Regions from separate parts of the Nonomuraea sp. NPDC049649 genome, predicted to be linked through region 1. Evidence: riboswitches for the same ligand, from Rfam matches in the RefSeq annotation. Region 1 holds a riboswitch; each other region holds the start of a gene.
The links. Region 1 has a riboswitch for cyclic di-AMP ahead of AB0J42_RS04370 (GH25 family lysozyme). Riboswitches for the same ligand answer to the same signal wherever they lie in the genome.
Positions count from the first base shown of each region.

Region 2: linked by a shared signal. The riboswitch ahead of AB0J42_RS21030 (CHAP domain-containing protein) and the one ahead of AB0J42_RS04370 (GH25 family lysozyme) in region 1 are both predicted to bind cyclic di-AMP.
Region 3: linked by a shared signal. The riboswitch ahead of AB0J42_RS01510 (hypothetical protein) and the one ahead of AB0J42_RS04370 (GH25 family lysozyme) in region 1 are both predicted to bind cyclic di-AMP.

Region 1 is NZ_JBFAOH010000002.1:241,810-245,072, reverse strand. Features, by position in the region: gene AB0J42_RS04380 (sigma 54 modulation/S30EA ribosomal C-terminal domain-containing protein) at 1-49, opposite strand, end outside; gene AB0J42_RS04375 (cupin domain-containing protein) at 262-615, shown strand; gene AB0J42_RS04370 (GH25 family lysozyme) at 666-1,424, opposite strand; cyclic di-AMP (ydaO/yuaA leader) riboswitch at 1,435-1,569, opposite strand; gene AB0J42_RS04365 (nitroreductase family protein) at 1,842-2,492, shown strand; gene AB0J42_RS04360 (lanthionine synthetase LanC family protein) at 2,531-3,263, shown strand, end outside.
Region 2 is NZ_JBFAOH010000016.1:29,047-32,309, reverse strand. Features, by position in the region: gene AB0J42_RS21040 (aldo/keto reductase) at 1-441, shown strand, start outside; gene AB0J42_RS21035 (Gfo/Idh/MocA family oxidoreductase) at 488-1,444, shown strand; cyclic di-AMP (ydaO/yuaA leader) riboswitch at 1,559-1,696, shown strand; gene AB0J42_RS21030 (CHAP domain-containing protein) at 1,710-2,366, shown strand; gene AB0J42_RS21025 (YciI family protein) at 2,461-2,892, shown strand; gene AB0J42_RS21020 (RNA polymerase sigma factor) at 2,967-3,263, shown strand, end outside.
Region 3 is NZ_JBFAOH010000001.1:313,959-317,221, reverse strand. Features, by position in the region: gene AB0J42_RS01520 (rod shape-determining protein) at 1-655, opposite strand, end outside; gene AB0J42_RS01515 (DUF5302 domain-containing protein) at 775-975, shown strand; cyclic di-AMP (ydaO/yuaA leader) riboswitch at 1,131-1,269, shown strand; gene AB0J42_RS01510 (hypothetical protein) at 1,473-2,333, shown strand; gene AB0J42_RS01505 (alpha/beta hydrolase) at 2,372-3,220, shown strand.

The DNA of each region.
Region 1 (3,263 bases):
CCAGGACGTCGGCGGGGTCGATGGCGACCGGCGCGATCCGGCGTGTCATGTCGTGCCTCCTTCTGCCGTTGGCCTTGCGATCTCAGCCCATCGCATGGAGGCAGGGCGGCAGTAGAGGAGAAGGACCGGGGAGAAGGACCCCGGGAAAAGGACCTTCAGCCCTGTCGTGGCCCGTCCCGGTCCCGGAAACTTGGTTTATGGCGGCTTTTGCCCAGGCAAGAGTCATAAGCCGGTATGAACCGTGAGATACGGGAGCCAGACGTGCACCATTTCGCGATCGCCACCGTCGCCGAGGAGAGCACCGACTTCCGCCGGGTCTTATGGACCGGGACGCGGACCCAGCTCGTCACCATGACCATCCCCGAGGGCGGTGAGATCGGCGACGAGGTGCACGAGGGCACCGACCAGCTCCTCCACTTCGTCTCCGGCACCGGCGAGGCCCGCGTCGGCGGCGAGGTCCGCCCGGTGCGGGCGGGCGACCTGGTCGCCGTCCCGGCCGGCACCCGGCACAACTTCGTCAACACCGGCGCCGGCCCGCTCGTCCTCTACACGGTGTACGGCCCGCCCGAGCACGCCGACGGCACGGTGCACAAGACCAAGGACGAGGCCGGCTGAGAACGGAGAAGTGGCGCCCCCCGAAAAAGGGAGGCGCCACGTGCGCCGGGTCAGGCCGGGCGGCCCAGGGCGCGGAGCTGGTCCGGCGTCAGGGGCGAGACGTTCTGGTCGATGGGGTTCTCGGTGTACTGGTGGATGGCCCACGACGTCCAGTCGGCCGGCGGGGTGACCTGGCCCGCGGGCTTGCTGTAGTGGGCCACCCAGAGCGGGTACTCCGACAGCCCGGCGCCGTAGGTGTCGGCGAAGTGCCAGCCGCTGTAGAAGATCGGCTTGACCCCGGTCTTGGACTCGACGTGCGCCAGCCAGGCCTTGGCCCAGGCGTTCACCTCGGCGACGGAGCGGCCGTTGGTGGTCTCCAGGTCGAGGACCAGCAGGTCGCCGGGCTTGGCGGGCTGGGAGTTGACCACCGACAGGAAGTGCTCCGCCTCGGCGATCGGGTTGTTGCGCGGGTGCCCGTAGTGGTAGGCGCCCCGGACGATGCCCTTCTTGTCCAGCTCGGCCCAGTGGCGGGCGAAGGTGTGGTCGCGGAAGGTGAGGCCCTCGGTCGCCTTGATGATGCCGAACTCGGCCGGGCTGGAGACCCAGTCGTGGTTGGGCTGGTAGTTCGAGACGTCCTGCCCGTATGTGAGGGTGGCCTGCTGCTGGGCGGCGGCCGGGTTGGGGTCGGCGGGGGTGGCGGTGGCGGCGATGGCGGTGCCGGTCACGCCGGCGACGGCGGTGGTCCCCGCCAGCAGCGCGCCCGCGAGCGCGACCTTGAGACGGTTGCCGGGACGGTACGTCAGGACAGCGTCAAGCCAAGGCTTGGGCATGAGGGATGACTCCTTGCTTCCATGCCGCCTACCGGGTTAGCTGACGGGTTCGGGGTTGGAAGTCCCCTACGGACGCGTACGTCCGATTCGCCCCAGAGAGGTGGGTCCCCGGCTCCGCGAGACGCGGATTCGGCGGCCGTGCGCTGTCCTGACGCGAGGGGGACGCCGTCAGGACAGCGCACGGTCCGGTCAATCGATGCGGCGACTCAGGGTTGAGGCATCAGCCACCGCGAACACCCCAGAACGTACATATAACGACAAAAATAAAGCAAGTATGACAAACCTCCAGGCCCTGTCCCGCGGCGTCCGAGTAAGGTCAAAACCGCAGGTCAGCAGGGGTTTTCCCGGCATAAGTAAAATTTGTCAAGCGGGCCCCCGCGACACGCCGCGCCGGTGTCCGGCTGACAGCATGGGTCCATGACGACCCTGCCGCTGAGTCCCGACGAGCTGCTTACCACCACCCGCAGCGTCCGCAAGCGCCTCGACCTGACCCGTCCCGTGCCGATGGAGCTGGTGCGCGAGTGCCTGGAGATCGCCTTGCAGGCGCCGAGCGGGGCCAACCGCCAGGGCTGGCACTGGATCGTGGTGATCGACCCCGGCCTGCGCGCCCGGATCGGCGAGTACTACGGGCGTTCCGTACGCGCCTACCACGCCTCCGGGACGCCCCCCGAGCAGCTCTTCAAGGACGACCCCGCCCGCGCGGCGGCGCAGCGGCGCATCTCGGAGAGCTCCGCCTACCTCGGCGAGCACCTGGGGGAGGTGCCGGTGCTGGTCATCCCGTGCATCGAGGTGCCCGGCGGCCGGCTCCCGGAGGGCAGCCAGGCGAGCCTGTGGGGGTCGCTGCTCCCGGCCGCGTGGAGTTACATGCTCGCGGCGCGGGCGCGCGGCCTCGGCACCGCGTGGACGACCCTCCATCTGGCGTACGAGGCAGAGATCGCCGAGCTGCTGGGCCTGCCCGCGCACGTGCGCCAGGGCGTCCTCATCCCCACGGCCTACTACACCGGTGACACCTTCAAGCCCGCCGCCCGGGTCCCGCTCGACCAGGTCCTCCACATCGACGGCTGGTAATCCTCAAATTCCTACCAACTGTGTGGGATAATCGGCCGGTGAGCCTGGACGAGATCCGCCCCCAGCGTGCCCGAGCCGAATCCCCGCTGAGCGCGGCCATCAGGGCGGGGAGGTGGATCCGCTCGGCCGCCGTGGACGACGACCACGGCAGGCGGTGGCTGGCCAATCCCGACCCGCACGGCGGCTCGGCGCTCACCCCGGAGCCGTCGTCGCTCTACGCCGGGGCGGCCGGCATCGTCCTGTTCTTCCTGGAACTGGCGGCCGCCACCGGCCACCAGGCGTACCTGGAGGACGCCCGCGCCGGCGCCCGCCGGCTCGCCGCCACCTGGCGCGAGCAGCGCGACCTCACCCTGTACCACGGGCTGACCGGCACGATGGTCGCGCTCCTGGAGGCCGGGTGGGCGCTCGGCGACGACGCCTTCGAGGTGGAGGCCGCGGCCATCGCCGACCTCCTGGTCGGCAGGTGGCGCGAGAACGGCGGCTGGTCCCGCGACCCGGCCCAGCGCGGCGACGGCGGCATCGTCCTCGGCCTGCTGCGCGCCGCCGCCCACTTCGGCGCGCCCGCCTACGAGGAGACGGCCGTCGAGGCGGGGCGGCGCATCGCCGCGCTGCCCGTGCCGGGCCACCGGTTCGGCGACTGCGCCGGGCTGCCGCTGGACGCGGTCACCCCGGGATTCCTGGCCGGCACCGCGGGCACCGCCTTCCTGCTCGCCCGCCTGTACGGGGTGACGGGGGAGGAGTCCTTCCTGGACGCGGCGCGGCGGGGAGCCG
Region 2 (3,263 bases), on a different contig from region 1:
AAGGACGGCCGGGCCCGCGCGATCGGCGTGTCCAACTTCACGGTGGCCACGCTCACCCGGCTCCTGGACGAGACCGACATCATCCCCTGCATCAACCAGATCGAGCTGCACCCGTGGTTCCAGCAGCACGAGCTGCGCGAGTTCCACGACAAGAACGGGATCCTCACCGAGGCGTGGAGCCCGCTCGGCTCCGGCAAGGGCCTGCTGGACGATCCGGCGCTCGCGGTGCTGGCGGAGAAGCACGGCCGCACGCCCGCGCAGATCGTGCTGCGCTGGCACATCCAGATCGGCAACGTGGTCATCCCGAAGTCGGTGACCCCGTCGCGGATCAGGGAGAACATCAACGTGTTCGACTTCATCCTGGACCACGAGGACATGGCCGCGATCGGGGCGATGAACGCCAACCGCCGCCTCGGCGCCGACCCCGACGAGCTGGGGTAATTGGCACATATATCGCTTTCGCGGATGAGTCTGTACGATCTTCCGCGTGCGTGACTTAGCCTGGGGCATCGCGGCGACCGGCGGCATCGCCCGGACGGTGGGCGCGGTGATCGCCGCCGAACCGGGGATGCGGGTGGCCGCGGTCGGCTCCCGCGACCTGGGCCGGGCCAAGGCGCTGGCCGCGACGCTCGGCGCCGGCTCCGCCCACGGCTCCTACGCCGAGCTCTGCGCCGACCCGGCGGTGGACGCCGTCTACGTCGCCACCCCGCACGCGCAGCACCTCGAGGTGGCCGAGGCGGCCATCGCGGCGGGCAAGGCGGTGCTCTGCGAGAAGCCGCTCGCCGCCACCGTGGCCGACGCCGAACGGATGGTCCGGCTGGCCCGCGAGGCCGGGGTCTTCCTGATGGAAGCGATGTGGACGCGGTTCAGCCCGCTGATCCGCATGCTGGCCGCCGATGAGCGGTTCGGGGAGATCCGCTCGGTGCGGGCCGCGTTCGGCTTCGCGCATCCGTACGATCCGGCGCACCGGCTCTGGGCGCCCGAGCTGGGCGGCGGCGCCCTGCTCGACCTGGGAATCTACCCCATGGGGCTGGCCCAGCTGTTCCTCGGGCAGCCCGAGAGCATGAGTTTCACCGGCTCGCTGGCACCGAGCGGCGTGGACGCCGAGGCGGGCGGGCTGATGAGATACCCGGGCGGCGCGCGGGCGCTGGTGGAGTGCTCGCTGCTCGCAGGATATGCCAACGACGCCAGTGTGGTCGGCACCGGGATGCGGGCCGACATCGACGCTCCGTTCTGGGCTCCGCGGCGGGTCGTGCTCAGCAGGCCGGGGATGGAGCCGGAGGAGCACGTGCTCGGGGATCCGGCGGAGAACGGGTACGCCGGAGAGCTCCGGGAGGTCCGCGACTGTCTTGCGCGGGGCCGCACCGAGAGCGAAGTCATGCCGCTTGACGAAAGCCTTGCCATGATGCGGCTTCTGGCCGAAGCGCGGGCGCAGCTCCGCTAGCTGCGGCTTTAGGGCGCTTGCCGTCTCTTGCCGGATACGTTACCTTACTCGGCATTCGCGACGAACGTCCGGTTTGTCCGTTCATGTCCGAGTAGATCGTCGCCTCGCAGGACCGCCCTGCGACCGCTGAATCCGCCCTGCGCGGAACCGGGGACCCACTTCCCTCGGGGTGAATCGGCGCCTAGCGCGCCGTAGGGCAGCTTCCACGCCCGAACCCGTCAGCTAACCCGGTAAGCGGCATGGAAGCAAGGAGTATCTCCCCTCGATGGTCAGGCACCGTCTTTCCCCTTCCCCCAAACCCAGCCGGCTCCGCGCCGCCCTCGCCGCCGCCCTCGCCGCCTGCACTCTGGGCGTCGCCCTCCCCGCCCACGCCGACCCCGGCAGCGACCGGGTCCAGGCCGCGGCGCAGGACTCCGAGAAGAAGATCACCGCCACCGCCTCCGACGTGCTCGCCCTGGCCAGGGCGCAGATCGGCATCACGGAGAACGCCCAGGGCGGCGGCACCAAGTTCCAGCACTGGTATGCCGGCTCGCAGCGCGCCCTGGAGACCGTCGCCCGCGACGGCGGCCACCCCAGCGCCTACCTGAACGCCCCCTGGTGCGCGATGTTCGTCTCCTGGGTCGGCGAGCAACTCGGCGCCGGCTCGCAGGTCGGCTCGGACGCCTACACGGTGACGCACGCCCAGTGGTTCAGGGACAACAACCGCTGGGGCACCGAGCCCAGGCCGGGCGCCGTCGTCTTCTTCGCCTGGAACGGCAGCAACAGCATCGGAGCCATCCAGCACGTCGGCTTCGTGGTCAAGGACAACAACAACGGGACGATCACCACGATCGAGGGCAACACCGGCCGCGGGAAGGTCGAGGAGCGGATCCGTCCCAAGTGGCAGGTCGTGGGTTACGGCTACCCCGAGTACGCCGCCTGAGTTCTCCGGAAGAATCCCGTGAGGTGTCGATCCGGGCACCGCTCGCCCGACGCTCAGGCGAGACCGGGATTCGAGGAGAACCACCGTGAAATTCATGATCATCGGTAAGGGCAGCGCCGAGACCGAGGCGGGCGTCATGCCGAGCCAGGAACTCGTCGACGACATGATCGCCTACAACGAGTCGCTGGCCAGGGCCGGCGTCCTGCTGGCCGCCGAAGGGCTGCACCCCAGCTCCCGCGCCGCCCGCATCGCCTACGGCAAGGGCAAGCCCAAGGTCATCGACGGGCCCTTCGCCGAGACCAAGGAGATCATCGCCGGCTTCTGGCTCATCCAGGTCAAATCCCGCGAGGAGGCCATCGAATGGGCCCTGCGCGTCCCCGTACCGGAAGGCGAGGAGGGCGTCGGCCTGGAGGTCTGGGAGGTCTTCGACGCGGCCGACATGCCGGAGACCTCCATGACCCCGGAGACCGCCCGGCGCGACCGGGCGGTGCGGGAGGGCCTGGAAGCCGAGCGTCCGGACTCCTGACGGGCGGGGCCGCGACCTCCGTCTGGCGCGGAACGGAGGTTGCGGCCCGCCCGTCGGGCTGTTTGCATGGCCGGGTGACAGCTTCGGACACCCACCGGGCCGTCGAGGCCGTCTGGCGCATCGAGGCGGCGCGGCTCATCGCCGGGCTCTCCGGCATCGTGCGCGACGTCGGCCTGGCCGAGGAGCTGGCGCAGGACGCGCTGGTCGCGGCGCTGGAGCAGTGGCCCCGCGAGGGCGTGCCGCGCAACCCGGGCGCCTGGCTGATGACCGTGGCCAAGCGCCGCGCCGTCGACCTGATCCGCCGCAACAGAACGTACGAGCGCAAGCTCGCCGAGCTGGGCCGCGACCTCGAAGACCGCCTGGAGGACGAC
Region 3 (3,263 bases), on a different contig from region 1:
CGGTCCGGGAGGCGATGACGGCGCCGCAGGCGAGGATGGCGATCCTGGTCACGCGGGGGCCGATGTCGACCACCATGCGCCCGGCGGGCTCGGTGACGGCCAGGCCCGCGCCGAGGGCCACGGCGACGGCGTGGTCGACGAAGTACACGCGCCTGGCGTCCGCGCGGTAGGCGAGGCTCTTGGCGGCCTCGCGCAGGACCGGCGATCCGGCGCCGGGGAGCGCCATCACCAGCCGGGGCCGGGCGAAGGGGTGGCCGTGCACCTTGGTCAGGAAGTGCTTGACCAGCCGTCCGGCGAGCTCGCCGCCCTCGCGCACCGGCCAGCGGGGGACTCCGTCGCCTTGCCGTACGGCTTCCGCGCCGAAGAGGACGCCGCCGCCGGGGGAGCCGAGCACGCCCGGGGGTGGGGAGCCGAAGACGACGTCCTGCTGGGCCACGTACGCGGAGGCGCCGTAGAGGGTGTCCTGGCCGTTGCGGTGGGAGGCGGCGAGGGAGGGGCCGGGGTCGGTGAGGAAGGCGGCCGAGGGTTCGTTGAGCACGATGCCGGCGCCGCGGGCGTAGATCTGCGTGGTGGCGGCGCCGAGGTCGATCGCGAGGTCCCGGCCGAGGAATCCGAGCGGACTCACCCGCCGCCGCTCCGGGGGGAGAAGCTGCATGTCACTTGGTGTTTCCTCGATCAGGTCAAGGCAATACCAAGTCGTCCATGACGGTTTCCGGTTATGCGCTGTCATGGCCGCCGTGCCAAGCTGGCCTCGTACGCACACAGGAGGTCCTCATGGCGGAAACCCCGGAGTCGGAAGTCGGCGAGACTCCCGAGGACGAGATGAAGCGCAAGTTCCGTGAGGCGCTGGAGCGCAAGCGCGGTCAGCAGGCCGGATCCGGCGGGGGTGGCAGGGAAGCCGGCCATTCCAAGATCCACGGAAAGCATGGTCCGGTCGCCGGCAAGCGATCTTTCAGGCGCAAGAGCGGCGGCTGACGCTGGGTGTTCGAGGGGGTACGGCATGCCGTACCCCCTTTTTCTAGGTAGATCTTCGCCCGAATCATGGGGATACCTTTGCGTATGTCCGGTTTGCTCGCTAGATTGGGCCGCATCAACCGGGCAGTGAGCTCGGCTCTTCACCAGGAAGAGGCGACTGCCCGGCGCCGAATCCCGCACCGCGCGGGAACCGGGGACCCATCTCATCTGGGGTGAATCCGGCCCAGGCGGCCGGTAGGGCATCTCCACGTCCGAACCCGTCAGCTAACCCGGTAGGCGAGATGGAGAGGACAGTTTCTTTGATGTATCACCGCAGTTCTTCCCCCCACCGCGGGATCTCATCGACCGCCGGCTGAGCGGCGACATTCTTCCTCATATCTGATCGCGCTCCGCGCGTAGCGTCCGCATGGCCTGAGCCCGGCTACGCCCTCTGACGAGCGCTGTCTTTCCTGTTCCCTCACGAAGGACTTCTGTTTTCCATGTCTGCTCGCTTCAGCATGCGTTCTTTCGCCCTGCTCGCCGCCACCGCCGGCACGCTCGCGCTCGGCTCCGGCGCCACGGTTCTCGCCGACACCGGTGACGACTCCGCCAAGAAGACCGCCAAGGCCACGACCACCCAGAAGGTCCTGCTCAAGGGCAAGACCACGGCCTCGTATTTCTGGGACGACGGCTCCGGCCGCGCCGGCGACACGGGCCTGCCCGCCAGCGGGAAGCCCATGCAGAAGGGCATGGCCGCCAGCCCCAGCTGGCCGCTGCTGACCGAGGGATACGTCATCTACAACGGCAAGAAGGCGCCGTTCTTCGTCGGTGACCGCGGTCCGGGCAACCCCTCCAACCGGGGCATCATGCTCGACTTGGACGCCAAGACCTTCGCCGACCTGACCGGCGGCAAGTTCAACCCGCGCACGCTCATGGTGGACGGCAACGGCGGCAAGGGCCACATCAAGGTCGAGTACGTCATCACCAAGTGGGGTGACGGCCTGGGCCTGAAGAACCACCCGGTCGCCTTCTCCACCGGCGCGTACAAGCGCATGGACCGCAACCCCGCGACCCCGCCCCCGACCGTCCTGGCGGAGGACGAGGCCGAGGAGAAGGCCGAGGAGAAGAAGAAGGCGAAGGACGAGAAGTCCCTCGCCCAGGGCGGGAAGCCCGGCCCGGTGCGGGTCTCTCCGGTGAAGGCCGGCTTCGCCCACACCCAGCCCGTGGCCGAGCGGAAGCCCGCCGAGACCACCGAGGCCGCCGCCACCGGCACCGAGCGGAGCGGCCTGACGGGCGCCGCCGTGGTCGGCGGAGTGGCGCTGCTCGGCGGCGGTCTGGTGCTGGGCCGCGAGCGCATCCGCAGGCTGGTGCGCCGCTGATCTTTGCGGCGGCCCGATCCGAATGACATTCTAGGGCCGTGACCTCGATCGCATCGGCCAACGGCATCGACATCGCGTACGAGAGCTTCGGCTCTCCCGGCGGGCGCCCGCTCCTTCTGATCATGGGGCTGGGCGCCCAGCTCATCCACTGGGACGACCGGCTCTGCGCACAGCTCGCGGAGCAGGGGCACCACGTCGTCAGGTTCGACAACCGCGACGCGGGCCTGTCGACCCATCTCCACGACGCGGGCGCCCCCACTCCCGGCGGGCCCGCGCCCTACCTCCTGAAGGACATGGCCGAGGACACGGCCGGGCTGATGGACGCGCTCGGCTGGCAGGCCGCGCACGTGATGGGCGCCTCGATGGGCGGCATGATCGCCCAGACGCTCGCCATCCAGCACCCCGATCGCGTGCTCACCCTCACCTCGATCATGTCCACCCCCGACCTCGGCGTGGCGCCGCCGACCGAGGCCGCCCGCGAGGCCCTCTTCGCCAAGCCGGTGAGCACCCGGGAGGAAGCCGTCAAGCAGGCGGTGGTGACCTCGTCGGTGATCGGCTCCCCGGGCTACGAGCTCGACCGCGAGCACATCGAGCGGCTGGCAGGGCAGGCGTACGACCGCTGCCACGACCCGGCGGGCGTGGCCCGGCAGCTCGCCGCCATCATGGCCTCGCCCGACCGGACCGAGGCGCTCACCCGGCTCAACGTCCCCGCGCTGGTCGTGCACGGCGCCGACGACCCGCTCATCCCGCTCTCCGGCGGCCAGGCCACCGCGGCGGCGATCCCGGGCGCGGAGCTCAAGGTCTTCCCCGGCATGGGGCACGACCTCCCCGCCCCCGTCTGGCCCGACCTCGTCGAGGCCGTCTCCAAGCTCACCGCCGGCCAGTGACGGCACGTTCCCGCGGGCCAGCCAGAAGGCCCGCGGGAACGTA